2 linked regions of the Phenylobacterium zucineum HLK1 genome follow. The protein of the gene in region 1 binds, or shares a complex with, the protein of each later gene. Links are inferred from orthologs where the notes say so. Each region holds a gene or a part of one and is shown on either strand. Other genes may lie near its edges. The genes, in order: trxB and trxA.

What was found.
Region 2: the proteins of trxB (region 1) and trxA are in contact, whole or in part, in a crystal structure (PDB 1F6M), measured with the Escherichia coli proteins. The link is inferred for Phenylobacterium zucineum HLK1 from one-to-one orthologs.

What each region holds. Positions count from the first base shown.
Region 1 is NC_011144.1:2,991,032-3,005,538, reverse strand. Bases 11,661-14,507 are described here. They hold trxB (thioredoxin-disulfide reductase), read right to left. Parts: upstream 13,671-14,507; coding sequence 12,651-13,670; downstream 11,661-12,650. Other genes in these bases: pseI (pseudaminic acid synthase), read left to right, coding at 13,935-14,507; PHZ_RS23170 (hypothetical protein), read left to right, coding at 13,720-13,866; PHZ_RS14405 (hypothetical protein), read right to left, coding at 12,366-12,584; PHZ_RS14410 (GNAT family N-acetyltransferase), read right to left, coding at 11,870-12,355; PHZ_RS22240 (cell wall hydrolase), read left to right, coding at 11,661-11,894. Also shown: PHZ_RS23175 (cell wall hydrolase), read left to right, coding at 1-547; PHZ_RS14475 (GlxA family transcriptional regulator), read right to left, coding at 587-1,528; PHZ_RS14470 (DJ-1/PfpI family protein), read left to right, coding at 1,609-2,295; PHZ_RS14465 (Rid family hydrolase), read right to left, coding at 2,313-2,843; PHZ_RS14460 (hypothetical protein), read right to left, coding at 3,003-3,233; PHZ_RS14455 (hypothetical protein), read right to left, coding at 3,236-3,448; PHZ_RS14450 (DUF421 domain-containing protein), read right to left, coding at 3,517-3,996; PHZ_RS14445 (hypothetical protein), read right to left, coding at 3,999-4,283; PHZ_RS14440 (DUF1622 domain-containing protein), read right to left, coding at 4,386-4,769; nadC (carboxylating nicotinate-nucleotide diphosphorylase), read right to left, coding at 4,828-5,676; PHZ_RS14430 (L-aspartate oxidase), read right to left, coding at 5,673-7,193; quinolinate synthase NadA, read right to left, coding at 7,266-8,351; PHZ_RS14420 (ATP-binding protein), read right to left, coding at 8,560-10,548; more of PHZ_RS22240, read left to right, coding at 10,722-11,660.
Region 2 is NC_011144.1:191,228-205,763, forward strand. What follows is about bases 1-2,876. They hold trxA (thioredoxin), read right to left. Parts: upstream 1,666-2,876; coding sequence 1,336-1,665; downstream 1-1,335. Other genes in these bases: PHZ_RS01075 (bifunctional folylpolyglutamate synthase/dihydrofolate synthase), read left to right, coding at 1-1,063; PHZ_RS01080 (hypothetical protein), read left to right, coding at 1,063-1,317; addA (double-strand break repair helicase AddA), read right to left, coding at 1,751-2,876. In the rest of the region: more of addA, read right to left, coding at 2,877-5,194; double-strand break repair protein AddB, read right to left, coding at 5,191-8,196; PHZ_RS01100 (nucleotidyltransferase family protein), read right to left, coding at 8,193-8,909; N-acetylmuramate/N-acetylglucosamine kinase AmgK, read right to left, coding at 8,906-10,012; tRNA (adenosine(37)-N6)-threonylcarbamoyltransferase complex ATPase subunit type 1 TsaE, read right to left, coding at 9,996-10,472; PHZ_RS01115 (GNAT family N-acetyltransferase), read right to left, coding at 10,469-11,341; PHZ_RS01120 (CoA-acylating methylmalonate-semialdehyde dehydrogenase), read left to right, coding at 11,444-12,940; PHZ_RS01125 (hypothetical protein), read right to left, coding at 13,075-13,608; cell division protein ZapE, read left to right, coding at 13,701-14,536. UniProt on the Escherichia coli protein: Participates in various redox reactions through the reversible oxidation of its active center dithiol to a disulfide and catalyzes dithiol-disulfide exchange reactions.

The sequences.
Region 1 (14,507 bases):
CCAGTTCAGCTTCACCTGCGACGGCTCCATGCGCCGCGGCCAGGAGACCAGCGCCTGGAAGCGCGCCCGCAAGGTCGCGGCCCGCGTCCTGGCCGGCGCCGCCGTCGCCGAGGTCGGCTCGGCCACGCACTTCCACACGACCGCGGTCTCGCCGGCCTGGGGCCCGCAGATGCGGCGCGTGGCCCAGGTGGGCATGCACGTCTTCTACAAGTTCAACCCGCGCGGGATGATGCAGGCGGCCGCGCCGGCGGCGGTGCAGCCTGCGGTGCTGACCTCGGCCGTCGCCGAGCCGATGGAGCTGCGGCTGACCAACGCCGTCATGGAGGCCCCTGCGGAGGCTGCGGCCGGCGAGGCCAAGGACGCCGTGGCGGCCAATCCGGCCGCGGCTGCGGACAAGCCGGTCCAAGGCGCCAAGTCCGCCGCGGCCCAGGGTCAGGCTTCGGCCCAGCCCAAGCCGGCCGCGACCAAGCCGGCGCCCGCCGCGCTCAAGCCGGCCGAAGCGGCGGCGCTGAAGGCCCCGCAGGCCTCGGACGCCGCGATCTCCTGACGCGATCCCTGCTCCGCAGCCGGGTCTGTGGAGGCGGGCTCAAGCCCGCGCCGCCCGCCGCAGCGCCTGCGGCGGCTGGCCGAAGGCGCGCAGGAAGGCGCGGCGCATCCGCTCGGGGTCGCCGAAGCCCGCCGCCTCGGCCACCCGGTCGATAGGCTCGCGGCCCGTTTCCACCCGGGTTCGCGCCGCCTCCAGGCGCAGGCGCTCCACCGCCTTGGCCGGCGTGGTCCCGGTTTCCGCCGCGAAGGCGCGGGCGAAGTTGCGCGGGCTCATGGCCGCGCGGTCGGCGAGCTGCTCGACGGTGAGCGGCTGGGCCAGGTTCTCCCGCATCCAATCCATCAGGTCGGCGAAGCGGCCGGTGCGGCCGCCGAGCTCGATGAGCGCCGAGAACTGCGACTGGCCGCCCGGCCGCCGCTGGTGGACGACGAGCTGCTGGGCCGTGCGCCGGGCCACGTCGGCGCCGAGGTCGTCCTCCACCAGCGCCAGCGCCAGGTCGATGCCGGCGGTGATGCCCGCCGAGGTCCAGACGTGGCCGTCGCGGATGAAGATGCGGTCGGCGTCCAGTTTCACTTTCGGATAGCGGCGGGCGAAGTCGTCGGTGCGGCCCCAGTGGGTCGTCGCCCGGCGGCCGTCCAGCAGTCCCGCCTCGGCCAGGACGTAGGCGCCCGAGCAGACGCTGGCGATCCGCCGCAGGTGCGGCGCCGCCGCCCTCAGCCAGCGCACGATGGCCGCCAGCTCGGGCAGGCTGCGCGTTCCGTCGCCGCCCGAAACCACGACAGTGTCGAAGTCGGCGCCCGCCAGGGCCCCGGCGGCGATCGGCGCCCCGGACGAGCTCTTCACCGCGCCCCCGTCCGGCGCCAGCACCTCGATCTCGTAGGCCCCCGGCCGGAGCCGTCCGGCGATCTCGAAGGCGGCGATCGGGCCCGCCGCATCGAGGATCTGGAAGCCCGGGAAGATGACGACGGCGATTCGGCGGCTCATGGCAGGAAGCGTGGGATCGATGGCGTTTCTGCCAGACCGTGCGCCGGCTACGGTGCCGCCGTCAACTCAGGAGGCGGCCCATGTCCAAGCTCAGCATCGTCATCGCCCTCTATCCCGGCGTCACCCACCTCGACTTCACCGGGCCGCACCAGTTTCTCGTCCGCACGCCGGACGCGGAGGTGACGGTCGCTTCGCTGGGCGGTCGTGACATCGAGGCCGAGGGGCTCACCTTTTCGGGCCTGGCCGACCTGGCGGCTGTGGAGCGCTGCGACGTGCTGCTGGTCCCCGGCGGCTTCGGCGCCACCGACGCCATCCTGGACGAGGCGTTCATGGCGCAGATCCGGCGGCTGGGCGGGACCGCCCGCTATCTCACCAGCGTCTGCACCGGCTCGCTGATCCTGGGCGCGGCCGGCTTCCTGACGGGCCGGCGCGCGGCCTGCCACTGGGCCTGGCGCGACCTGCTGACGCCGTTCGGGGCGCTCGTCTCGGAGGCGCGGGTCGAGCGGGACGGGAACATCATCACCGGCGGGGGCGTGACCGCGGGGATCGACTTCGCCCTGGTGCTGCTGGCCGAACTGGCCGGCGAGGCCTACGCCGAGAGCGTCCAACTCGGGCTGGAGTATGCGCCGGCGCCGCCGTTCCAGTCCGGCCGGCCGGAACAGGCCCGGCCCGAGGTGCTGGCGCAGGTGAAGGCGGTGATGGCCCAGGCCCGGGCCGGCCGCGAGTCGGCCGCCCGCGCGGCCGCCGCGCGGCTGCAGCCGGCCTGACGTCCTTCAGGCGCCCGTCAGCGCTTCGGAACGTGGGCGATCATCTGGATCTCGACCACGCCATCGCCCGCCAGCAGCCCGGTCGCGCCCACCGCCGTCCAGGCCGGATGCGGGGCGGACATGAACTCGTCCTTCACCGCGCTGAAGGCCCGGAACTGATCGTCGCGCGACCCCCGGAAGCCCGGCCCGTCCCAGACGTGGAAGGTGTTGATCATGGCCACGTCGGCGAAGGTGAGGCCCTCGGCCTGAAGCGTGCGCTGGATATGGCGGAAGGCGTTGCGGACCTGGGCCTTGAACGCCTCCACGTCGCGGCCGTCCGCGCCGGCCGGGCCGGCGATCACGCCGGAGATGTAGAGGACATCGCCGGCGCGGCGGGCGGGGGCGTACTTGTAGTCGTCGTAGGCCCGCTGGGCGCCCGGGACGGGGATCACCACGTGCCCGCCGGGCGAGGGGATGATCTTCGGGTAGGCGTCGGCCTGGAGCGGGACCTGGGCCGCGGCGTGGGCGGGCAGGAGGAGCGCGGCGATGGCGGCGGCGAGCTTGAGCATGCCGGACCGTATCGCCGGTGCGTCCGCCCGGCGAGTGAAGGCTTCTTAATCCGCCGTCACACGGAAGCGCGGCCAGGACCCTTCGGCCCTGGCCGCAGCGCCAGCGGGGTTAGCCTCTCCGGACTCCTGCGCCGTCGCTATCCGGTGTCGCCATCCGGGTCAGGGCTTGGCGCGCTGGGCGCTGTTCTCCTCGAAGTCGCCCTTCTGCTCGGGATCGTGCGAGTGGCGGCGGTCCCGCTCGCCGCCGCCGCCCGAGACGTGGCTGTAGGGCGTGTTGGTGGGCTCGCCCGGCCGCCGCGGGTCGCCCTTCTTCGGCATGGGCTCGGTGCGGTCCTCGTGGCTGGCGCCTGGACCGCCCCAGCGTTCGGTGTTGGGGTGCTTGTCAGGCATGGCTAGCGGTCCTGCTGGTAGCCCTGGTGGTGGGTGTTCTGGTGCACGTTGCCGTGCCGGCCCTGTTCCTTGAGGTTGACGTCGTCGTCGCCCGGCTGGCTGGACTGGGCGTCGGTGACGGTGTCGCGGCGGTCCTGACGCTCGCCTTCGATGTTCGGCTTCTCGCCCGGATGCGAGCGCTGTTCCGGCGGGATCGGGGGAGCTTTCGATGCCATGGGGTGAGCCTCCTGTTCGAAGGGTGAACCCCGGGCGACCGGCCCGGTTCCGAGCCTTCCAGGCTCGCTCAGCGCGACAGGATCGCCGAGAGCGAGCCGTCCGCCTCAAGGAAGATGGCCTCGGCCTCGTCGAGGCTGCGGCCGCCCTTGTCGCGCACCGCCGACAGCAGCTCGTCCTCGGTGACCCGCTCGCGCCGCAGGGCGCGGCGGATAGGCTCGCCGCAGCGGAGCAGCACCGTCGGTTCGGACTTGACCGCGCGGTTGAAGCGGCCCCAGCGCGCCGTCGTCCAGGTCACGGCGAACTGCGCCACGATGAGCAGGGCCAGGGCGGTAAGCCCCTCGGCCAGCGAGGTCTCGCGGGAGATGATGACGGTGGCGAGCGTCGAGCCGAGGGCCACCGTCACCACGAAGTCGAAGGCGTTGAGCTTCGACAGCGTCCGCTTGCCCGACAGCCTCAGCATGACGACCAGCGCCACGTAGGCGGCGAGCCCGACCACCACGATCCGCAGGAGGGGCTCCCAGCCGGAGAAGAAGGCGCTCGGGTCCATGCTCAGTTCAGCGGCGGCGTGTCGCTCCCCGAGGAGGCGCCGGTTCCGGGGCTGTTGGACTCCACCTGCGAGGGCGCTGCCCCCGGCTGGCCGTAGTCCGGCGTCTGGCCGGCCATGCCGCCGGAGAGGGCGGGCGTCTGCGGATTCTGCGCCGCGCCGGCGTTGTCGGTCTCGACCATGCCGACCGCGCCCTCGCCGGGCTCGGGCGGGGCCGCATCGCCCCCGCTGCAGGCGGCGAGAAGGGCGGCGGCGCCGAGCGCCGCGCCGGCGGACAGGAACGATCTCATGCTTTGGCCTCCAGTTGGTCCCCAGTTGGTCCCCAGTTGGTCCCCGGGGAGCGGAACAGTCCGGGGGCCGCCCCGTTCCCGGGCCCCATTTCCCTCGCGGGGTCAGCGGGGCTCGCCGCGGGACGGCCCGGCGTCGGCGCGCCGCCACGGCCAGCGCCCCTCGATCTCGGTCTCCAGCGAGAAGCTCAGGAAGGTCCTGATGGCGACGATGGCGGCCAGCAGGCCGACGCTCTCCAGGGTGAGGGGCGAGGTGACCGTCGCGATGATGTCGGCGCCCACCATCAGCTCGAGGCCAAGCAGGATGCCGCGCCCGAGGTTGGCCCGGTAGCGCTCGTAGGCGACGCGCCATTCCCGGCTGAGCAGTCCGCGCCGGAGGTAGACGGCCGTCGCGACGATCACGCCGCCGAACACGACCGCGACCCCGAGGATCTCCAGAAGGCCCGCCAGCCGCGCCACGAACGGGTGCAGCGCCTCGATCCCCTCCATGCCCGGTCCTCCTCAGCTCCGCTGGAGGGGGAACAGGACAGGGCGGCGGAGGTTGCGCCTAGCCGACCGCGTCCAGGCCGATGTCGAGGACCTTGGCCGAGTGGGTGAGGGCGCCGACGCTGATCACGTCCACCCCCGTCTCGGCGATGGCGCGCACGGTCTCGAGGGTGACCCCGCCCGAGGCCTCCAGGACCACGCGGCCCTTTCCGAGGCGCACCGCCTCGGCCATGTCCGCTAGGCTGAAGTTGTCGAGCATGACAACGTCGGGATCGGCGGCCAGCGCCTCGTGGAACTGCACGAGGTTGTCCACCTCCACCTCGACCTTCATCAGGTGGCCGGCGTAGGCCTTCGCGCGGCGAACCGCCTCGCCCACCGAGCCGCAGGCGGCCACGTGGTTGTCCTTGATGAGGATGGCGTCGTCGAGGCCGAAGCGGTGGTTCACGCCGCCGCCGCAGCGGACGGCGTACTTCTCCAGAGCCCGCAGGCCCGGCGTCGTCTTGCGGGTGTCGGTGATCCTGGCGCCCGTGCCTGCGACCGCGTCGACGTAGTCCTGCGTCAGGGTGGCGATCCCGCACAGGCGGCCGAGGAGATTGAGCGCGGTGCGCTCGGCCGACAGGATCGCGCGCGCCTTGCCCTGGACGGCCGCGAGGACGGCCCCCGCCGGGACAACGTCGCCGTCCCGCACATGGGGCTCGAAGGCGAGGGCGGGGTCGAGCTCGGCCATGGCCAGCCGCGCGCAGGACAGGCCCGCGACGACGCCGCCGCGGCGGGCGGCGAAGACCACCGAAAGCTCGGCGGCCTCGGGCACGCACGCCTGGGCGGTGACGTCGCCGGCGCGGCCGAGGTCTTCGGCGAGCGCGGCGCGGACGATGGGCTGGACCAGCAGGTCGGGAAGCGGCTCGATCATTCGGCGGCGAACCTCAAGGCCGCGCCCTCCACGTCGGCCAGGGTCGCCAGGGTGCGGCGGGCCTCGCCGGACAGGGGGAAGTCCTCGCGGAAGTGGCCGCCGCGGCTCTCGCGGCGGGCCAGGGCGCCGGCGGCCACCAGCCGGGCGGCGACCAGGGCGGCGCTGCGACCGTGCGCGGCCTCCAGCGCATCGATCCGGGCCAGGAGGCGCGAAAGTCCCGCTTCGTCGCGGATCACCCCCGCCTCGCGGCTCATGGCCTCGCGCAAGGTCTTGAGGGCCTTCGCCGGAAGCTCGGCGCCCATGATCGCCCGGCAGGCGCCGGCGGCCTTGGGCTCGGCCGCGGCCGCACGGCCGGCGCGGGCGCCGAAGACGGCCGCCTCCAGGAGCGAGTTGGACGCCAGGCGGTTGGCGCCGTGAACGCCCGTCGAGGCGCATTCGCCCGCGGCGAAGAGCCCGGGAAGGCTGGTGCGCCCGTCGGCGTCGGTGGCGATCCCGCCCATGTGGTAGTGGCAGGCCGGAGCGACGGGAATCAGCTGCTTGCGCGGGTCGATCCCGCCCGAGAGGCAGGCGGCGAACACCGTCGGAAACTCGTCGGGGAAGTGGGCGCCCACCGCCTCGCGCGCGTCCAGGAAGGCCCCGCGGCCAGCCTCGCGCTCGGCGTGGATGGCGCGGGCCACCACGTCGCGCGGCGCCAGCTCGCCCGCCGGATGGTAGCGGGTCATGAAGCGCTCGCCCGCGCTGTTCACCAGCACCGCGCCTTCGCCGCGCAGCGCCTCGGTGGCGAGCGGAGCGGGGTCGCGGGCGATGTCGATGGCCGTCGGGTGGAACTGGACGAACTCGGGGTCCGCGATCGCCGCGCCGGCCATGGCGGCCAGGCCCAGACCCTCGCCCTTCAGCTCGGCCGGGGTGGTGGTCACGGCGTAGAGGCCGCCGATCCCGCCGGTGGCCAGCACGACCGCGTCGGCGAGGATCTCGGTCGGGCGTCCGTCCAGCTCGGCCACCACGCCACGGATGCGGCCGCCCGCGTCCTGCAGGAGGCCGGTGAGCCGCGCGCCGGTGCGGACCTGGACGGTGGGGGCGGCGAGGGCGGCGACGCTGACCGCCTGCATGATCGCCTTGCCGGCCTGGTCGCCCTTCACCCGCGCGACGCGGGCGCGGCCGTGGGCGGCCTCCAGGCTCTGGACGAACGCGCCGTCCGCCGCGCGGTCGAACGGCGCGCCCAGCGCCGCCAGGACGTGGACGGCGGCGGGACCTTCCTCGGCCAGCAGGCGAGCCATGGCGGCGTCCACGAGGCCGGCGCCGGCGGCCACGGTGTCGGCGGCGTGCAGTTCGGGGGCGTCGTCCGGCGAGAGCGCCGCGGCCATGCCGCCCTGCGCCCAGGCCGACGAGCAGCCGCTGTTCAGGGGAGCCTCGGTGAGCACCAGCGCCCTCGCGGGCGCGGCGGCCATCGCCGCCGTCAGCCCGGCCAGGCCCGCGCCCACGACGAGGATCCCGTCGTGGCGGATGCGGTCGGCCATCCTAGTTCGCTCCCTTCGGGCGCTTCGAAGGATCGGGGCCATGCCCTGCGCAGCCTTGGCGGAGCAGGGCCATCAGATCAGCTCCACGTCGACGTGGTGGCGGGCCTTCACGAGGTCGTAGCGGGCGGGCCTGGCCGGCGGCGGCAGGTCGATCATCCGCTGGACCGCCAGGCGGGCGCGCTCGGCGATCGCCGGGTCGACGGTCACTTCGTGCCGGTCGTGGAGCAGGGCCTCGTAGATGTTCTCCAGGCTGATCCGCTTCATGTGGGGGCACAGATTGCAGGGGCGCACGAACTCGGTGCCATGCGCGTCGGCGGCCACGTTGTCGGCCATCGAGCACTCGGTGATCAGAACCACGCGCTTGGGCTTCCTCTGCAGCACGTAGTCGTTCATCGCCGCCGTCGAGCCGGCGAAGTCCGAGACCTCCAGCACCTCGGCCGGGCACTCGGGGTGGGCCAGGACCTCGGCGCCCGGATAGGCGGCCTTGATCTCGAGGATGTCCTCGGCGGTGAAGCGCTCGTGCACCTCGCAACGGCCCTTCCAGGCGATGATGCCGATGTCGGTCTGGCGGGCGACGTTGCGGGCGAGGAACTCGTCGGGGATCAGGACCACCTTGTCGACGCCCCACAGCCTGGCGGCTTCCTCCACCACCTGCACGGCGTTGGCGCTGGTGCAGCAGATGTCGGTCTCCGCCTTCACGTCGGCGGTGGTGTTGACGTAGGTGACCACCGGCAGGCCGGGATAGCGCTGCTTGATCAGGCGCACGTCCGCGCCGGTGATCGAGCTGGCCAGCGAGCAGCCGGCCCGCAGGTCGGGGATCAGGACGCGCTTCTCGGGGCTGAGGATCTTGGACGTCTCGGCCATGAAGTGGACGCCCGCCTGAACGATCACCGCAGCGTCGGACTTGGCCGCTTCCTTCGCCAGCCCCAGGCTGTCGCCCACGTAGTCGCCGACGCCGTGGAAGATCTCGGGCGTCATGTAGTTGTGGGCGAGGATGACGGCGTTCTTCTCGCGCTTCAGCCGGTTGATCTCGGCGATCAGCGGGGCGTGCGCGCGCCATTCCATCGGCGTGACGTGGCGCTTCACCTTCTCCCATGCGGGAAGGGTCTCGGCCTCGACCTCAGGCGTGAAGGCGAACTGCGAACCGTCGGCGGCCATGTCGTCCCTCCCTTATGCTCATAGTGAGCATTACTGGGGCTTTTAAAAAGGCGCCCGGATGCCCGTGGCGCGATCACTTTTGCTCAATCGGAGCAAAACCGTCGGAACAGATATAGCGCCCCCGTGAACCCGCGCAAGGGAGAAAACCTAACCCGGGTTTTCAAACGATCTGCCGCCTTCAGGCGATCTCGCCCGCGCAGGATCGTCCTCAGACGATTTCCGGCGCGCCCGCAAGGGCCTCGGCGATGACGGCGGCGAGCTGATCTCCGCCGTAGGGCTTCTTGAGCATCGGCCAGGGCGCGCCGGCGGCGGCCTCCAGCGCCTCGCCGGTGTAGCCCGACGATAGGATCACGGGCAGGCCCGGCCGCAGGCGCACGGCCTCACGCGCGAGGTCCACCCCGTTCATGTCGCCCGGCATGATCAGGTCCGTCAGCAAGAGGTCCGCCGGCCGGCCGCTCTTCAGCACCGCCAGCGCCTGGGCGGCGTCCTCGGCGCGGACCACCTGGTGTCCGAGGTCGGTCAGGAGGGCCTCGACCAGCTCGGCCACCTGGGCGTCATCCTCGGCCAGCAGCACCCGCAGCGAGGGCCCGCCCTGCGTCTCGGCCCGGCCCGGCTCGGAGGCCGGCGCGGCCGAGGCGGTCGAGAGGGGCAGGAAGATCCGCACGCTGGCGCCCTTGCCGGGGGCGCTGTCGAGGGTGGCCGTGCCGCCGCTCTGGCGGGCGAAGCCGTAGACCTGGGACAGGCCCAGCCCGGTGCCGCGGCCCGGCGCCTTGGTGGTGAAGAAGGGCTCGAACACCCGCGCGGCGGTCTCGGCGTCCATGCCGCTGCCCGTGTCGTGCACCGCCACGCAGAGGTAGTCGCCGGCGTCCAGTTCCTCGATCTGGCCGGCGTCCAGCCGCACGCGGCGCGTCTCGACGCAGATCCGGCCGCCTGCGGGCGTCGCGTCGCGCGCGTTGACCACCAGGTTCATCAGGGCGGCCTCGAACTGGCTGGGATCGAGGTCCACGACCGCTCCCTGGGCCCCCGGCGCGAGCACGAAGCTCACCGCCTCGCCCACCGCCCGCCGCAGGAGGGGCTCGCACTCGGCCAGCATCTCGTCCACGCGCACCGGCTCGGGCTTGAGGGCCTGGCGGCGCGAGAAGGCCAGGAGTTGCTGGGTCAGCCTTTCGCCGCGGCGGGCCGCGCCCAGCGCCGCCTCGATCATCCGCTCGCGACGGGCCGCATCGGCCGGGTGGCGTTGCATCAGGTCCAGGGCGCCGATGACCACGGTGAGCAGGTTGTTGAAGTCGTGGGCGACGCCGCCGGTGAGCTGGCCCACCGCCTCCAGCTTCTGCGCCCGGCGCAGGGCCGCCTCGGCCTGGTCGCGTTCGGTGAGCGCCGCCTGCACCCGCTCGGCGAGGAGGTCGTTGATCCGCTTCAGGTCCGCCTCGGCCCGCTTGGAGTCGGTGACGTCGAAGCCCACCCCGACGAAGCCGTCGAACGCGCCCGCCGGGTCAAAGCGCGGCTGGGAGACGGAGCGAATCCACCGGTAGCTCCCGTCGGCCACGCGGTAGCGGGCCTCGAGGGTGAACAGCCGGCGCGAGCTTTCACCCTCGACCTGCTCCTTCAGGATGCGCGGCAGATCGTCGGGGTGCAGCACCTTGCGCCAGTCGAAATCGAGCGCCTCCTCATAGGGCGCGCCCAGCCATTCCACATAGGTTCGGTTGGCGAACTCCCGCCTTCCGTCCGCACGGGTGACCCACATCAGGATCGGGGCGCTGTCGGCCAGCACGCGGAAGCGCGCCTCGGAGTCGGCGGAGGCGCGGCGGGCGGCCTCCTGCGCGGCCTTGGCCTCGTCCAGCCGGATCAGGGCCTCGCGCATGGCGCTCGAGAACAGGACGGTGATCGCCCCCGAAAGCGCGAACATCGCCACGACCGCGGCGCTCGGGGCCCCCGTGGGCTGCACGATCGGCGAGAGCGCGCCGACGATGATGGCCACGATCAGCGCGCCCCAGCCGAACGTGGGCCCGGCGTAGAGGCAGATGACCGTGAGGGCGGGCAGGCTGGTCGAGCCGAGGCCGCCCATGTGCTGCCAGCCCAGCAGGGCGCCGCGCAGCGACATCGCGATCCCCAGGGCCACGACGCTGACCGCCAGCGCCCGCCACAGCGGAGGCGAGCGGCGCGGGATCAGGCGAAGCGGCCACTCCGAAGGCTTCATCGGCGGGGTACTCGGCGAACGCAGCCCGTCCCTTGGGCCGCCGATCACCATGCGGGGGCCGGCGTGCAGGCGCAACCCTGCGGTGAGATGGCCGAAGTTTAATCCCCCAGGACCACTTTTTCGCCGTCCGGGGGTCCAAAGAACGCCGGTCCGGGCCTATATGGCCAGCCTCGATGCGAGGGGTTCCCCTACAGACGCCGCGCAGCAAGGCGCGCCGCCGGAGGGCGGCGTCCGGGGCCGCCCTGGTCCTGGCCGGCTTCGCCGTGGCCGCCTGCGCGCCAAACGAGAACCCGCTGGCCTCGGCCCATGCGGCGCTGACCGCCGGCGACCTTTCGGAGACGTCGCTCCGGCGCATCGCCGCGCGCATGGACCCGGCGATGCGCGCGCTGGCCCTGCGCCACGATCCCGGCTTGAAGACCCCCGACCTGTGGAGCCGTCCCGAAGGCTGGGCCAGCCTGGACGTGGCCGAGGTCCCGGACCTCGGCTTCGGCACGGCCGAGGGCCAGACGGCGGCCGAGCTGAACGACCTGCGCCCGTTCTCGGACCTCCCGATCCGCCCCATGAAGCCGTTCGTGCTGAAGGCCTCGGGCGAGGATCGCCGCCGCGCGCTCGAATGCCTGAGCCAGGCCGTCTACTACGAGGCGGCCCGCGAGCCCGGCCTCGGCCAGGAGGCGGTGGCCCAGGTCGTGCTGAACCGGGTGCGCCACCCGGCCTATCCGAACTCCGTCTGCGGCGTGGTCTACCAGGGCGCGGCCCGGACCACCGGCTGCCAGTTCACCTTCACCTGCGACGGCTCGCTGCGCTGGGCGCCGGAGCCGGCCCTCTGGCGCCAGGCGCGCCGGGTGGCCGAGCGGGCGCTGAACGGACACGTGGCCAGGCAGGTGGGCTCGGCGACGCACTATCACGCCGACTACGTGGCCCCGTACTGGGCGCCGACCCTGGTGAAGATGACCAAGGTCGGGGCGCACATCTTCTATCGCTGGACGGGCCCGTGGGGCGAGCCGGCGGCCTTCACCGGGCGCTACGCCGGCGGCGAGGCGCGCCTGACCCCCGCGATCCTGGGCGGCTTCGACGCCCGCACCCAGGGCGGTCTCCTGGCGCCCGAGGCCCAGGGCCTGCCCGCCGAGCGCAAGGTGACCCTGGCCGTGGCGGGCGAGGTGCGCACCTACACCGTCGCCGATCCGACGGCCTCGGGCGGCGAGCGGACGCGGGTGATCGGCTCGATCACGCCGGCGCGGCGCAGGGCCACGCCCGAGGAGATCAAGGCCATCAACGAGAAGCTGGAGGCCTTCGACCGGACGATCCCCGCGGAGGCTGAGGCTCAGCCCGCGAACGCGTCCGGATAGGCGACGGACAGCGGCGCATCGAAGGCCCCGGGCTCCAGCGCCAGCGCCATGAACGCGGGGTTTCCCGCATAGGGGCTGCGCACCTGCCGCGCCGCCTGCGTCGAAAATCCGAAGCGCGGATAGTAGGCGGGGTGGCCCAGGAGGATCACGCCTTCGACGCCGAACTCGCGGGCCGTCTCCAGCGCCGCCCGGACCAGGGCCGAACCGATCCCCGTGCGCTGGCGGTCGGGACGGACGGCGAGGGGCCCTAGGGCGGCGTACAGGCCCTGACGGTCGGCCCACATGCGGCTGAAGAGGATGTGCCCCTCGACGGTCTCCCCGTTCAGCGAAACCAGCTCGAAGAGGACGTCGCCGTCGGCGCGCAGCAGATCGACCAGTCGGGCCTCGGTCTCGCCCTGGAAAGCGTCGGCGACGAGCTGGCGGACGGCCCCGTGGTCGGAAGGACGGGCGTGGCGGATCATAGGCGCCAGCCTAGCGCCCGCCGCCCCCTTCGTCGCGGGTCTCGGCCTCGCGCAGTGCACGGCGCGCGTCGTGAAAGGCGTGGCGCTCGTTCCGGATCGCCTCGCCGGCCAGCTTCCGCCAGCCCTCGGCGATGTTCAGATAGACCTCGCGCTCGGCCTCACTCGCGGCCTTGGCCGCCAGCCTGGTCACCGCCTCGGCCTGTTCTGCGTAGCGTTCGCTGTTCCGCATGGCCTCGCCCAACCCGCCAAAAGGGGGTCGGGTTTCAGCGCGGCCGTACAATTTGCGGTTGCGCGGCTACCAGGCCCCGATCTTCTGAGCCTCGCCGTGGCTGATCGGATGGTGGGCCTTGCGGTGGTCCTCCTCGGCGAGGAAGCGGACCGCCTCCAGCGCCGCCATGCAGCCCATTCCGGCCGCCGTGACCGCCTGGCGGTAGACGTCGTCGGTGACGTCGCCCGCCGCGTAGACGCCCTGGATCGCCGTCGAGGCCGTGCCCGGCTTCACCTTCAGATAGCCGGAGGCGTCCATCTCGAGCTGGCCCTTGAACAGCTCGGAGGCGGGCGCATGGCCGATGGCGATGAACACGCCGTCGCAGGGGATCTCGCGGGTCTCGCCCGTCTTGACGTTCTTCAGCCGCACGCCGGTGACGCCGAGCGGATCGGTCTGGCCCACCACCTCGTCGATGGCGCTGTCCCAGATCACCTCGATCTTCTCGTGGTTGAACAGGCGCTCCTGCAGGATCCGTTCGGCGCGCAGCTCGTCGCGGCGATGCACCAGCGTCACCTTGGCGGCGAAGTTGGTGAGGAACAGGGCCTCCTCCACCGCCGTGTTGCCGCCGCCGACCACCACGACGTTCTTGCCGCGATAGAAGAAGCCGTCGCAGGTGGCGCAGGCCGAGACGCCGAAGCCCTGGAACTTCTGCTCGGACTCCAGCCCCAGCCACTTGGCCTGGGCGCCGGTGGCGATGATCAGGGTCTCGGCGAGCCAGGTCTGGCCGCTGTCGGTCTCCAGCCGGAAGGGCCGCTGCGACAGGTCGGCCTTCACGACGATGTCGTTGACGATCTCGGTGCCCACGTGCTCGGCCTGGGCCTGCATCTGCTCCATCAGCCAGGGCCCCTGGATGACGTCGGCGAAGCCCGGATAGTTCTCCACGTCGGTGGTGATGGTGAGCTGGCCGCCGGGCTGGATGCCCTGGATCAGCACGGGCTTCAGCAGCGCCCGGGCGGCGTAGATGGCGGCGGTGTAGCCCGCGGGGCCGGAGCCCACGATCAGGCAGCGGACGGAACGGGGTTCGGGGCGGGGAGCGTTCTCGGACATCGCCCCTATGTAAGTTGGATTCTGGCCCGTTGCGACAAGGAGCGATGTCATGGCCCTGTGGATCGCGATCGGCATCGCCCTCGGCGCGGGGATCGGCGCGGTGATGGACAACGCCGCCGTCGGGATCGCGGTGGGCGTCGCCCTTGGCGTGGCCCTCTGGGCGGCGGGCGGACGCAAGGGCCCGCCGAAGACATGACCCGCCCTTCAAGGGCGGCCCTCGTGCTTAACGCGCCCTTCAGGGCGCAGGTGGCGTAGAATGGCGCCATGTCGACTCATCCGCAGGTCGAGATCGCCGGGCGCAAGGTGGGGGCCGGTCACGAGCCGTTCGTGATCTGCGAGCTGTCGGGCAACCACAACGGCAGCCTGGAGCGGGCGCTGGCGATGATCGACGCGGCGGCGGCGACTGGCTGCGACGCGGTCAAGATCCAGACCTACACCGCCGACACCATCACCATGGACGTGGACCGGCCGGAATTCCGGATCCGCGGGGGCCTGTGGGACGGCCGCAGCCTCTACGAGCTCTACCGCGAGGCCCAGACGCCCTACGAGTGGCACGCGGCGCTGTTCCGGCGGGCGCGCGAGCTGGGCGTGATCCTGTTCTCCAGCCCGTTCGACGAGACGGCGGTGGACCTGCTCGCCGGGCTGGACGCTCCCGCCTACAAGATCGCCTCCTTCGAGGCCGTGGACCTGCCGCTGATCCGCTACGCCGCGTCCAAGGGCAAGCCGCTGATCATCTCGACCGGCATGGCCAACCTCGCCGAGATCGAGGCGGCGCGCGATGCGGCGCTGTCGGCGGGCGCGCCGGGGGTGGTGCTGCTGCACTGCGTCTCCAGCTAT
Region 2 (14,536 bases), 2.8 Mb from region 1 along the record:
CGCCGAGCGGATCCGGCTGGCGGGCCGGCTGATCAGCGACGAGCAGCTCCTGGCCCTCACCGAGCGGGTCGAGGCGGCCAATGCGGACCAGCCGATCAGCTTCTTCGAGATCACGACGGTGCTGGCCCTGCTGGCCTTCGCCGAGACGCCGGCCGACCTGTGCGTGGTCGAGGTGGGGCTGGGCGGCCGGTTCGACGCCACCAACGTCTTCGACGCCCCGGCGGTCAGCGTCATCACGCCCGTGGACTACGACCACCTGGAGATGCTGGGCCCCGGCCTCGCCAAGATCGCCTGGGAGAAGGCCGGGATCATCAAGCGCGGGCGGCCGGTGGTGGTGGCGCGCCAGCTGGACGAGGCGCTGGAGATGATCGAGCGCGAGGCCGACGACCGCATGGCGCCGATGCTGCTGATGGGCCGCGACTTCGACGCCTGGGAGGAGCGCGGCCGGCTGCTGGTGCAGATGCCCGAGCGGCTGCTGGACCTGCCGCCGCCCAGCCTGTTCGGCGGCTACCAGTTCGCCAACGCGGGCCTGGCCGTCGCCGCGGCCCTGACCTTCGACCACGACCTCCCGGACGAGGTGCTGGGCGACGGCGTCGCCTCGGCCGTCTGGCCGGCGCGGATGCAGCGGCTGACCGCCGGGCCCCTGTTCGAGCTGGCGCGCGCCCGCGGCGCCGACATCTGGCTGGACGGCGGCCACAACCCGCATGCGGGCCGCGCGCTCGCCGAGGCCGCCTCGCGCATCGTCGACCGCGACCCGCGGCCGCTGACGCTGGTGGCGGGCATGTTCGCCCGCAAGGACGCCGAGGGCTTCTTCCGCCCCTTCGCCGAGATGAAGCCGCGGGTGATCGCCACCACCTTCGACTCGCCCCAGGCGGCGAGCGCCGAGGACATCGCCGTGGCGGCGGTGAAGGCGGGCCTGCCGGCCGAGATGTCGCCGAACGTCGAGGACGCCGTGCGGCGGGCGCTTTCGGTGGACGGGCCCGCGCCGCACGTGCTGGTCTGCGGCGGCCTGCATTTCGCGGGCGAGGTGCTCGCCATGAGCCCGGAGACCTGGCCCGCCTGATGCGTGCAAAGCCCTACAGCCTGCGCTTCGCCCTGCCGCGGCACTACCTGATCACCCTGGCGATCGCCCTGGTGGCGCTGTGGGGACTGGTGGAGGTGTTCGGCCGCACCGACGTGGTGCTGATCGGCTGGATGGTCGGCTTCCTGGTCGCCACCCGCGTGGTGCGCTGGTTCGTGCTGCGGCGGCCCCCGAAGAGGGCGGAACGGCCAGGGCCGAAAGAAGAAGGGCCGCCCGAAGGCGGCCCTGTGGAGTAACGCGCTTCGGCGGCCGCCTCAGGCGGCGACGCCGGCCTCGGTGAGCCACTCCAGGATCTTCTGCTTGGGCATGGCGCCCACCTTCATCGAGGCCATCTGGCCGCCCTTGAACAGCATCATCGTCGGGATGCCGCGCACGCCGTAGCGCGAGGGCGTCGTCGGGCTCTCCTCGATGTTCAGCTTGGCGATGGTCACCTTGTCGGCGAGTTCGTCCGAGAGCTGCTCGAGGGCCGGGGCGATCTGCTTGCAGGGGCCGCACCACTCCGCCCAGAAGTCGACGAGCACAGGGCGCTCGGCCTGCAGGACGTCGGTCTCGAAGGATTCGTCGGTGACCTTCACGGTGCTCATAGGAAAGCTCCTTTCGCGCACGGCCGGATGGAACGCGGGCCGGCGCCTGTCTGATCCGCCCATGTAGGCGGGTGTTAGGGCGGTATCAACCAGAACGGCGCAGCTCGGCCAGCGCCTGGGCCATCAGGTTTTCTGGAACGGGCATCAGCTTGGGCCCGTCGGTCCAGACGAGGGCGGCCTCGATCCGCCGGCCGGGGAAGACCTCGGCCAGGACGGCGCTGTAGAGCGCCATCTGGCGCAGGTAGGCGGGATCGGCGTCCTCGATGCGGCCGGGCGAGGGGCGGTTGGTCTTGAAGTCGGCCACCAGCACCCGGTCCGGCAGGATCACCAGCCGGTCGATCCGGCCCGAGATCCGCAGGGCCGGCGGCAGCGCCGCCGCCCCGCCGGCGATCGCCACCTCGGCCCGCGAGCCCGGCCCGAACACCTCGGCGAACCGCGGATCCTCCAGAACCGAGAGCGCGGCGGCGGCCATCTCGGCCCGCTGGTCGTCGGCAAGGTCAGTCTCGCGGCGCAGCAGGGCGGCCGCGCCGGCGGCGCGCTCGGGGGGCGCCAGGTCGGGCAGGAGCTGCAGCAGGCGGTGGATCAGGTCGCCGCGCCGGAAGCGGCCGAGCCCCTGGGCGGCGGCCAGCGGCGAGGGCGCGGCCACCACCGTCCCCTCGCCCAGGTCGGACGGGGAGGCGTAGCGGGCGAAGGCCTCCGGGGGCGGAGAGACCGCCGACCAGGCGGGCGCGGCGGCCGCGACGGCGTCGGCGGCGACCCGGCGGCCCAGCGGCTCGGGATCGGGCCCGTAGCGGGTGGCCAGCACCTCGCCGCAGGCGGCCTGGCGCAGGTGCGGGGCGATTGCCTCGTGCTCGAAGCCGGCGCGGATGGCGGCCCACCAGCCCTTCAGCCCGTCCTCCTTGCGGTTCGAGGGGATGCGGCCGCACAGGATCAGCCGCTCGCGCGCCCGGGTGAGGGCGACGTAGAGCAGCCGCAGGGACTCCTCGGTCTCCTTGTCCTGCCGCAGCGCCCGGGCCGCCGCCGAGGCTTCGCAGTCGGCCTTGCCGCTGGCGCACCACAGGAAGCCGCCGTCGGCGGTCTCCAGCATCGGCGAGCCCCGCGCGCCCTGGTCCGAGGTGGTCTCGGGCAGGACGACGATCGGCGCCTCCAGGCCCTTGGCGCCGTGGGCGGTCATCACCCGGACCTCGTCGCGGCCGCCCTCCAGCTCGCGCTTCACGATGATGTCGAGGCCGGCGAAGTCCGCCGCCAGCGTCTCCAGGTCGTGCACGCCGCGGCCCTCGGCGGCCAGCACCTGGGCCAGGAACTCGTCCAGCGCGTCCTGCGCCTCCGCGCCCAGCCGGCGCAGGAGGCGGCTGCGCATCGAACGGCCGTCGGACCCGCGGACCCCCAGCGCCCGGGCGTAGAAGCCGAACGGCCCGTGCTCGCGGGCGGCCTCGCGCATGGCCTGCAGGAACCCGGCCGCCGCCGCCCAGTCGGGGCGCTCGCCGGCCCTGGCCAGCAGCGTGCGCCAGAGCGAGCCCTCCCGGCCGTGGGCGAGGTCGAACAGCGCCGCGTCGTCCAGGTCGCAGAACGGGCTCTTCAGCAGGGCCGCCAGGGTCAGGTCGTCGGCGGGAAAGAGCGCGAACCTCGCCAGCGCCATCAGGTCGTCGAAGACGATGTGCTCGGACAGAGCCAGCCGGTCGGCGCCGGCCACCGGGATCCCCGCGTGCTTCAGCGCGCGCAGGATCTCCTCGAACAGCGCGCCGCGCTTGCGGACCAGGATCAGCACGTCGCCGTAGCGGGCGGGGCGCCTGCCGTCCCTGTCGGCCACCGCATCGCCGCGCCGGACGAGGTCGCGGATCTCGCAGGCGATGTTGCGGGCCAGCCGCTTGGTGGCGCTCTCCTCGCCCTCGACGTCGAGAGGCGCGTCCCAGGCCTCGCGGGCCTCGCCCTTCGGCTCGCGCTCCAGCGGCCACAGGTCGACGCAGCCGCGCTCGCCGGCGCGCATGGGGATGTGCTCCAGCGGCTCCACGCCCGGCGGCACCCCGGCGCCGAACACCGCGTCCACGAAGGCCAGCACCTCCTCCGTCGAGCGGAACGAGGCGTGCAGCGGCACCGAGGCGCCGTTCCGGCCCGCCGCGGCGATCTCGGCCACGTAGCGTCGGGTCTCCAGGATCAGCCGCTCGGGGTCGGCGCCCTGGAAGGAATAGATCGACTGCTTCTCGTCGCCGACGACGAACAGGGTGCGGTCCAGCTCGCCGCGCCGGGGCAGGGCCTCGCCGGCGAAGAACTCGCCGGTCAGGGCGCGCACGATCTCCCACTGGTCGGGAGCGGTGTCCTGGGCCTCGTCGACCAGGATGTGGTCGATGCCGCCGTCCAGCTTGTAGAGCACCCAGGCGGCGGCCGGGCGGCTGGCCAGGAGGGCGCGGGTCTTCTCGATCAGGTCGGCGAAGTCGAGGGCGCCGGCGAGCTGCTTCTCGACGCGGTAGGCCGCGAGGTAGGCCTCGGCGAGGGTGAGCGCGTCCAGGGTGTCGGCGGCGACCCGGGCGCCGCGCAGCCGCTCGCGGGCGGCGGCCAGGCGGTCCTGCTCGGTCAGCAGGGCCATCCGCAGGCCCTCGTGCGCCTTCAGGCCCGAGGTCTTGCCGACCCAGGTCGCGGGGGTCCCCTCGCCCTTCTCGGTGAACAGGGCGGCGAGCGCTCCGGACAGGGTCGGCGTCTCGGCCACCGCGCGGAGCTGACCTGCGCACTTGACGTCGGTGGCCGTGCCGGCGGCGAGGGCCTCGGCGGCGGCGCGCCAGAGGTTGCGGTCGAGGGCGGCGACGGCGGCCCGCTCCAGCGCCTCGGCGTCCTGGCCGGGTTCGAGCCCGCAGGCGTCCCAGACCCAGGCGAGCGCGCCCTCATAGCCGCCGCGGCTGTCGAAGAAGTCCCGGAGCCGGCCGCGGCGGGCCTCGAAGTCGAGGAACATCTGCTGGAACGATCCGAAGTCCAGCGCCACCGACAGGCGCGCGTAGGCCTCGGCGACCCGGCCCTCGCCCTTCAGCGCGTGGCGGGCCACGCCGGCGCGGGCGGCGGCGGCGATCGCGGCGGCCGCGGCGTCGTCCATCACCCGGAAGCCCGGCGAGATGCCGGCCTCCAGCGGAAAGCGCCGGAGCAGCTTCTCGCAGAAGGCGTGGATGGTCTGGATCTTCAGGCCGCCGGGCGTCTCCAGCGCGCGGGCGAACAGGGCGCGGGCCTCGGACAGGCGCAGGTCGTCGTAGGCCGCGGCCGGCCGGCCCTCGAGGTGGGCCAGCTCCTCGGTCAGGGGGCCGTCGGGCATCACCGACCAGTCGCCCAGCCGCTTGAACAGCCGCCGCTGCATCTCGGCGGCGGCGGCCTTGGTGTAGGTGACGCACAGAATGGTCTCGGGCTCGGCCCGGGCCAGCAGCAGGCGCGCGACACGGTCGATCAGGGTCTTGGTCTTGCCCGAGCCGGCGTTGGCGGTGACGAAGGCCGAGCGGCCGGGGTCGGCGGCGATCCGCTGGTGGTGCTCGGGCGGCAGGCGGACGCTCACGCCTCGCCCTCCTCGCCGCTGGTCGACCACTCGAACACCCGCGCCAGGTGGTCGTAGTCGGAGGCGTAGGTCTTCACGAACTGCGGGGCGGTGCGCGAGACGTAGGGCTGGTCGGGCCGGAAATAGCGGGCCAGCAGGCGGCGTGCGCCGTCCAGCGCCCGCTCGGCCGCCTCGGCGCTTTCGCCGACGCCGGCGCGGACCTCCTCGCGGCCGGCGGGCCGGCGGCCGGTGACCTCGAGATAGACCAGCTCGCCGGGGACCAGCGGGCCGATCGCGTCGAAGCCGCCGTGGGCCAGGATCGCGGCGGTGAGGGTGAGCTGCGGCGAGAAGCCGGCGTCCACCACCTTCTGCGAGGGCGCGCGGCCGGTCTTGTAGTCGAGGATGTGGCCGTACCCCTGCGGATCGGCCTCGATGCGGTCGGCCTTGGCGCCCAGCACCACCTCGTGGCCGTCCACGCGGATCGCCAGCCGGCCGGTCTTCTCGACGTGGATCGCGCGGCCGTCGGCGCGGCGGCGGGCCTCCAGCTCGGCCACCCAGGCGGCGGCCTCGCGGGCGAGGGCGGATTCGCGGGCCAGGGCCTCGCGCGGCATCCCCGCCTTCTCCAGCTCCTCGACGTACATCGCCTCGAAGATCGCCGCGGCGTCGGGCGGCAGGTCGCGGGGGTGGTCCAGGGCGAACCGCTCGAAGGCGGCGTGGATGGCGGTGCCGCGGGCGCGGGCCTCCACCGGCTCGTCCGGGCGCTCCAGCGGGCGCAGGTTCAGGATGTCGCGCGCCCACACGGCGTAGGGGTCGCGGGTCAGGGTCTCGACGCGGGTGACGAACAGCTCCCGCGGCCGCGCCTCCACCGGCGGACAGGGCGCGGGCCGGCGGGCCGGCCGGTAGTCGTCCGGCGCGTCGAGCGCCCGGGCCCAGGCGAGCGCCTCGGGGCGGCCGGGGATCTCCACCGCCGCGCCGCGGGCCAGGGTCTCCAGCCGCCAGAGCCAGCGGGACTTGACCGCCGGCTGGCCCTCGCGGCGCTCGGAATGCAGCAGGATCACCTCGGCGGCGCAGGCGGCCTGGGCGAAGTCGTGCGCCGACAGGCCGACCCGGCGCTCGGGCGGCGGCAGGCCCAGCGTGCGGCGCATGGGCCGCGACAGGAACGGGTCGAGGGGCGCACCGCGCGGCCAGACGCCTTCCTCCAGCCCCGCCACCACCAGCCGGTCGGCGCGCACCAGCCGGGCCTCGATGGCCCCCAGGATGCGCAGCCGCGGATGGGTCGCTCCGCCTGCGCGGACGCTCTCGCCCTCCATCAGCCGCGACAAGAGGTCGGCGAAGCCGCGGGCGCTGACGGGCGGGACGCCGCCGGTCTCGTGGATCAGGCCGGCGAGCAGGCGGCTCATGGCCTCGCCGCCGTGGCCGGCCCAGAGCTCGCCCGTCGAGCCGTCGGCGCCGGCGGCGAGCGCCTCCATGGCGGCGGTGACGGCGCGGGCGGCCTCGGCCACTGGACCCTCGGCGCAGGCGGCCTGCAGGGCCGAGAGCAGGTCCTCGAGACGGTCGACCAGCGGCAGGGCGTCGAGGCCCCGGCCCTTCTCCGCCAGGCGCGCCCGCAGGCCCGCCCAGGTCCAGGGCCGGGCGCCGCGCAGGCCGTGGCGCTCCAGCACGTCGCGGCGGCGGGCCAGGTCGTCGCCGTCCAGGCCGAGCCGGACGTAGGGATGCTTCAGCAGCGCGAGCAGGGTGACCGGCGCCAGGGGATCGACCGCGGCGCGCGCGACGAGGCCGGCCAGCACGCCGCAGCGGCAGCCGGCCAGCGGCTCGCCGGCGGAGGAGTCCGGCACGACGCCCCAGCGCGCCAGCTTGGCCGTCACCCGGCGCGCCAGCACCTGGTCGGGCGTGACGAGGGCGGCGGTCTTCTCGGGCGTCTCCAGCGCCTCGCGCAGCAGCAGGGCGGCGACCGTGGCGGCCTCCTCCTCGGCCCGCGCGCTGACGAGGGAGAGGCCCTTCAGCCCCTCGGCGATAGGATCGAGCCCCTCGGCGTCGGCCTCGGCGCGGAGCTGCTCGATGGCGTGCAGCCAGTCGGCGGTGGCGCGCGGCGGCCGCAGGGCCTCGTTGATCACCCGGCGGCGCCAGCGGCCCTGGGTCTGGTGCGCCAGGGCGGCAGGCCAGACCTCGACGTGCTTACGGTCTATGCCGGTGCGCGCCAGCAGGCGGCGCAGGGCGCCCTGCGGATGCTGCTCGTCCACCTCGCGCCAGGCGCTCTCGGCCAGGCTGTCGTCGAGGCCCGGGACGACGACCGCGCCGCGCGGGGCGGCGGCGATCACCGCCAGGAGGTCGGCGGTGGCCGGGGCGGTGCCCGTGGAGCCGGCCGCCACCAGCACCCCCTGCGGCGGGCGCGAGGCCCAGACGTCGGCCAGCCGCCGTAGCAGGCGCACGCGCCGCTCGCTGACGTCCACCAGGCCCAGCTCGGCGAGGCGCCTGGGCCATTCGGTCAGCGCCGTCTCGAGGAACTCGCGGCTGACCCGCCAGTGCTCGGCGAGGTCGGCCTCGACCAGGCCCGCCAGCTTCTCGCCGGCCTCGGCCTCCTCGATCTGCAGGCTGTCTAGGAAGGCGCCCAGGGCGTCGGCCAGCTCCAGCGCCGCCGAGGCGGTCAGCTCGCGGCCCGGCAGCAGCCGCCAGTGCCCGGCCACCAGCCGCGTCAGCTCGAAGCGCCGGCGCAGCGGGTCGATGGCGGCGGGCAGGTCGAGGGCCAGGTCGCCCGGCTCGAACGGCGGCTCGCCGGCCTCGAGGTCGCCCAGCGGGCGCATCTGCGGCGGCAGGACGGCCCGGCCGCCCGCGGCGCGCACGAAGGCGTCGGCCACCGCCCGCGCCCCGCGCCGGGTGGGCAGGAGGACGAGGGCGTCCGACAGCGCCTCGGGCCCGTCGTCGGCCAGGGCCTCGTAGAGCCCGCGGGCGAGGTCTTCGGCGAACGGCCGGTGCGCCGGGATGTTGAACCAGCGAGGACCCGGCCGCTCGAAGAAGCGGGTCACGACAGCCTCTGCTCCGCCGCCTCGCGCGCGGCGGGGTCGCCCACGTGCATCCAGAAAGCGTCCATGGCCACGCCGCGGAGCCGGCCTGCGGCCTGCAGCTCATGCCAGACCGGCAGGATCGAGAACGGGCCCGTCCTGGGCGAGGCGTCGAGGACCTGGGGCTTGAGGATGCCGAAGCCGGTGTTGGCGTAGGGCGTCGGCGGCTTGGGCGCGACCGAATGGGTCAGTCGGCCCTGCGCGTCCATGAAGAAGCCGTTGGGCCCCTCGAAGCCCAGGCCGTGGCCGCGGCGGACCAGCAGCAGGAGGATGTCCATGGCCGCCGGGTCCCAGACCCGCTTCAGGGTCTCCAGCGGCGGCTCGCCCTCGGTGATCCACAGCGAGTCGATGTTGGCGACGAAGATCGGCTCATCGCCCAGCAGCGGCCGGGCGTGCTGGATGCCGCCGCCGGAATCCAGCAGCTCGGCCCGCTCGTCGGAGATGCGGATCTCGAGGTCCGTGCGGCGCGCCAGGTGCGCCTCCACCTGGTCGGCGAAGTGGTGGACGTTGACCACGGCGCGGGTGACGCCGGCGGCGACCAACTCGTCCAGCACGTGGTCGATCAGCGGCCGGCCCGCCACCGGGACCAGGCACTTGGGCGTGGTGTCCGTCAGCGGCCGCATGCGGGTGCCGAGCCCCGCCGCCAGCACCATCGCCGTCGTGGGCGCCTGGCTCACGCGCGGGCCTCGGGCGGAACGTGGCGGTCGAACCAGGCCTTCAGGCCGGCGAGCTCGGGATCCTGCAGGTTGCGCTCCAGGTAGCGCCAGGTGCGCGGCATGAAGGCCTTGTACTGCGGCCGCCCCAGCAGCGCCTGCCGGGCGAACACCCGGCCGAGGATGCGCGCGGCGTTGGAGGCGGCCAGCGCCCGATACTCGAAAAGGAACCGGCTGGCGTCGAGATCCGGCCGGGCCCGCAGGTAGCGCTCCAGCATGACGGCTTCGAGCTCGGGCGAGACGTCGCGGCGGGCGTCCTGCAGCAGGTGCAGGAGATCCCAGGCCGGATGGGCCTTCAGGGCGTCCTGGAAATCGAGCAGGCCGACGCGCGCGGCTCCCGCGCGCTCGGGAAGCCAGAGCAGGTTCTGGGCGTGGAAGTCGCGGTGGGTGAAGACCGAGGCGCCGGCCTCGCCCCAGACCCAGACCGGCGCCCACAGGGCCTCCCATTCCGCCACCGCCTCGGGGCCGAACTCCGGCAGGCCGGCGAACCTCGGCCAGAACTCGAGGAAGGTGTCGGTGGCGACCTTGAGCGCCAGCGCGTCGTAGGTGAGCAGCGGCCACGCGCAGCCGTCGGCGCGCAGCACGTCCGGCGGCGGTTCGGCCTGCATGGCGACCTGCACATCGACGGCCGCCTCGTAGAGCGGCGCCTCGGCCTGCCCCTGGGCGATCAGGGTGGCGAACAGGCCATCGCCGAGGTCCTCCAGCACCGCGAGGCCGGCCTCGACGTCGTGGGCCAGGATCTGCGGCGCCGAGAGACCGCGCTCGCGCAGGAAGGCGGCGGTGGTGACGAAGGCGGCCACCGAGCCAGCCGCCAGGCGCGCGGCCGCGTTGTAGCCGAGCGCCCGGCGCTCCTCCGGCGTGGCCCTGGGCGGGCAGACCACGCTCTCCAGCGCCGGCGGCTGGTCCATGAAGATGAACGTCCGGCCGTCGGGGGCGAACAGGCGCTCGTAGCTGCGCGTCGAGGCGTCGCCGCCCAGCGGCTGGCGGCGCGCCTGGCCGAAGCCGGCGGCGCGCAGGAACCCGGCCTTCAGGGCCTCGCGGTCCGAGATGTCAGGCGCGGAACTCAAGCCCTCGTCCTTCCCAGGCGCCATGCGGTGTGAGCCGCACGCGCCTGCCGTCTGCGTCGTCTTCCGAGAGCGCGATCTCTACATCGAGTCGGTCGGGCGGGAGGCGGCCCTCCAGCCGCTCGGGCCATTCGACCACCGCCGCGCCCTCGTCCAGCGCCTCGTCCAGACCGATCTCATAGGCCTCGTCCGGGTTCGAGAGGCGATAGAGGTCGAAGTGGGCGACCTTCAGTCGCGGGCCCTCGTAGAACTGCACCAGGGTGAAGGTGGGCGAGGGGACGTCCTCGGCCGGCGTCGTCAGCGCCCGCACCAGGGCCCGGGCCAGGGTGGACTTGCCGGCCCCCAGCGGCCCGGAGAGGCAGACCGCCTCGCCCGGCTTCAGCCCGGCCGCGATCGCCGCGCCCAGCCGCGCCGTGGCCGCCTCGTCGTCGAGGCGGAACTCGCCCTCGGCCGCGAGGATCATGCGAAGGCCCGGTCCGGATCGGCGGGAAGGATCCCCTCGACGTGCGCCTTGAGCGCCAGCGTCGCCTCGGCGGGATCCCCGGCCAGGCGTTCGGGCGCGACGGGATGGCCGACCGTCAGGTCGAAGCGGCGCCCGCGCTTGTTCAGCAGCTCGTGGAAGAGGGTGATGTCGCGCAGCTCCTGCGAGAGCCCGTGGAAGAAGTGGAACAGCGTCGACCAGGGGCCCGCCACGTGGACCGGCACGACGGGCGCCTCGTACTTCCGGGCCAGCGAGACCGCCGACGGCGCCCAGGGCGGATCGGCGAGCCCCCCGTCGGGCTGCCGGCGCGCCAGCCGGCCGGCTGGGAAGATCACCAGGCACCGCTCGGCCTCCATCGCCTCGCGGGTCAGCTGCAGGGTCAGGCGCGTGCGCTCGCGGGTGCGCTTGCCCTCGACCCATTCCACGGGGATCAGCACCTCCTCGAAGCCGGGGCAGACCCGGTGGGCGTCGGCGTTGGCGTAGAAGCAGATGTCGGGGCGCAGGGCCTTCAGCGCGTCGTAGACGGCCACGCCGTCGGCGATGCCGGTGGGGTGGTTGCAGACCACGATCGCCCGGCCCTGCGCGGGCACGCGGTCGAGTCCGCTGGCCGCCACCTGCACCGACAGCAGCTCGGAGACGTGCTCCAGGGCCGCGCGGCCGGGGAGCGGGGCGATCGCGTCGGCCATCCGCCGCGCCTTGCCGTAGTCCAGCAGGGCGTAGAGCAGCGGGCGCAGCACGGGCCAGGCGGCCGAGCCCGACAGCTTCGGCGCGCGCTCGGCGATCAGGGCGTCCACGATGTGGTCGGCGCCCCTCGGGCGCGCCAGGGCCGGGGCGTGGCTCAACGCGGTCATGGGCGGAACATGCGCCGCCGTCCCGCTCGCGGGCAAGCGCCGGGCGGCGCCTCCCGCAACGGAAGCTAGGCGCTCCGGGGCGTTGGGCGTAGAACGCCGGCCATGCGAGACATCACCCATTTCATCGACGGCGCGCCCGTTGCAGGCCAGTCCGGCCGCTTCGGCGACGTGTTCAACCCCAACACCGGCGAGGTGCAGGCCCGCGTCGCCCTGGCGACCGAGGCCGAGCTCGACAAGGCGGTCCAGTCGGCGCTGCGGGCGCAGCAGACCTGGGCCCTGGTCAATCCGCAGCGGCGCGCCCGGGTCATGTTCGAGTTCAAGCGGCTGGTGGAAGCCCGCATGGACGAGCTGGCCGAGATCCTGTCGTCCGAGCACGGCAAGGTGATCGCCGACTCCAAGGGCGACATCCAGCGCGGCCTGGAGGTCATCGAGTTCGCCTGCGGCATCCCGCACGTGCTGAAGGGCGAGTACACCGAGGGCGCGGGCCCCGGGATCGACGTCTATTCGATGCGCCAGCCGCTGGGCGTCTGCGCGGGGATCACCCCGTTCAACTTCCCGGCCATGATCCCGATGTGGATGTTCGGCATCGCCATCGCGACGGGCAACAGCTTCATCCTGAAGCCGTCGGAGAAGGATCCGACGGTGCCGGTGCGCCTGGCCGAGCTGATGATGGAGGCCGGCGCGCCCGCGGGCGTGCTGAACGTCGTGCACGGCGACAAGGTCGCGGTGGACGCCATCCTCGACCACGCCGACATCAAGGCGGTGAGCTTCGTGGGCTCGTCCGACATCGCCCACTACGTCTACAGCCGCGGCACGGCTGCGGGTAAGCGGGTCCAGGCCATGGGCGGGGCCAAGAACCACGGCATCATCCTGCCCGACGCCGACCTGGAGCAGGCGACCAAGGACCTGATCGGCGCCGCCTACGGCTCGGCCGGCGAGCGCTGCATGGCCCTGCCGGTGGTCGTGCCGGTGGGCAGGAAGACCGCCGACGAGCTGCGCGAGCGCGTGCTGGCCGAGATCGACACCCTGAAGGTCGGCCTATCGACCGACCCCGCCGCGCAGTACGGCCCGGTGGTGTCGGAGGCCCACAAGAAGCGGGTCAGCGACTACATCCAGATGGGCGCGGACGAAGGCGCCGAGCTGGTCGTCGACGGCCGCGGCTTCAGCCTGCAGGGCTATGAGAAGGGCTACTTCATCGGCCCCAGCCTGTTCGACCAGGTGAAGCCTTCGATGAAGACCTACCAGGAAGAGATCTTCGGGCCCGTCCTGCAGATCGTGCGGGCCGAGAGCTTCGAGGAGGCCCTGCGCCTGCCGTCAGAGCACCAGTACGGCAACGGCGTGGCGATCTTCACCCGCAACGGCCGGGCCGCGCGCGAGTTCGCCTCCCGCGTCAACGTCGGCATGGTCGGGATCAACGTGCCGATCCCGGTGCCGGTGGCCTACCACACCTTCGGCGGCTGGAAGCGCAGCGCCTTCGGCGACACCAACCAGCACGGCATGGAAGGGGTGAAGTTCTACACCAAGGTGAAGACGATCACCGCCCGCTGGCCGGAAGGCGCCGTCGAGGACAGCGCCTTCGTCATCCCGACGATGAAGTAGCGCCCAGCAGCGTCGGCTCCCCCTCGGGGGAGCTGTCGCGAAGCGAACGAGGGGGCTTCGTCCGCGCGGTTCGGCGGCGGAAGCCCCCTCAAACCCATTTCGGGCCGCCTCCCCCGAAGGGGAGGACGCCGTCCCTACGTCCGGCGGCTGACGATGTCCTTGTTGTGGGCGCGGGTCTTGGCGCCCTGGCCGCGCTCCAGCTCGGTGCGGCCGGGACGGTTGTTGTTGGTGGACGAGAACACCGTCCCCTCGTCGGCCGGGTCGCCCCAGTCCTGCTGGGGATTGTCCTCCTGGCCCAGCTTGTGGACGTCGACATTGGCGGGCGTGCCGGCCCCCAGGTCGCCGCGCACGTCGCCCATGCCCGCCTCGTCGCGGCCCAGGTCGGGGTCGAGGCCCCAGCCGTCCCGCCGCTGGCCCTCGGCTCCAGCCTCTTCACCCGCGGCCGCGATGTCGCTGTCGCCGAACTCGGCCTGGCTTGGCCGGTCGGCGTTGGTGGCGCCGTCGAGGTCGCCCTCAAAGCTGCGCTGCTCGGGATTGGTGGCGGTCTGGAACCTGTTCGGGTCGCGCTGCTCGTCCATCTCGCGCGCGCCCAGGCCGCCGCCCTGCATGCGGGCCCGATTCGCCTCGGCCTGGCTGGGGCTGAAGTTGCGGTCGTCTTGGTCGGCCATGGTCGGGGCTCCTTCTTGCTTCCCTTCCTGAACCCCGTGGCGAAGCGGCCGTTCCTTGCGCCGGCCGTCGCCGGCCGCTAGGCGAGGACCCGATGCCGTCCGCGCTGCAAGCCGCCTACGACGCCCGCCTCGCCGAAGGCGTGATCCGCCCGGACCCGGCCCAGGCCGCCGCCCTGGCCGCCCTCGTCCGCCTGGAGGGGGAGCTGGCGGACGCCCAGCCCGCCTCGGGGCTCAAGGCCCTGTTCCGCAAGCGCGCGCCCGAGAGCCGGCGGGGGGTCTACCTCGTGGGGCCCGTGGGCCGGGGAAAGTCCATGCTGATGGACCTCTTCTTCGAGACCGCCCCGGTCGAGAAGCGGCGGCGCACGCACTTCCACGTCTTCATGGGCGAGGTCCACCGGCTGATCGACGCCTGGCGCAAGGGCGATCCCGCCGCCCGCAAGGCGCGCTTCGGCCAGTCGAAGGGGGACGATCCGATCCCGCCCGTGGCCGACGTGGTCGCCGAGCGGGCGAGCCTGCTCTGCTTCGACGAGTTCCAGGTCACCGACATCGCCGACGCCATGATCCTGGGCCGGCTGTTCGAGGCGCTGTTCGATCGCGGCGTGACCCTGGTGGCCACCTCGAACCGGCTGCCCGACCAGCTCTACAAGGACGGCATCAACCGCCAGCTCTTCCTGCCGTTCATCGAGCTCCTGAAGTCCAAGGTGGAGGTGGTCTCGGTGGCGGGGCCGCACGACTACCGGCTGGACCGGCTGCGGGCCGCGGGCGTCTGGTTCTCGCCCATCGACCCGGACAACGAGCGGTCCTTCGACCGGCTGTGGCGCGAGATGCTGGGGCCCGAGGACGAGGACGAGCTGGGTGAGACGCTGGAGGTGCTGGGCCGGCGGATCACCTTCCCGAACGCCTCGGGCGGGCTGCTGCGGGCCTCGTT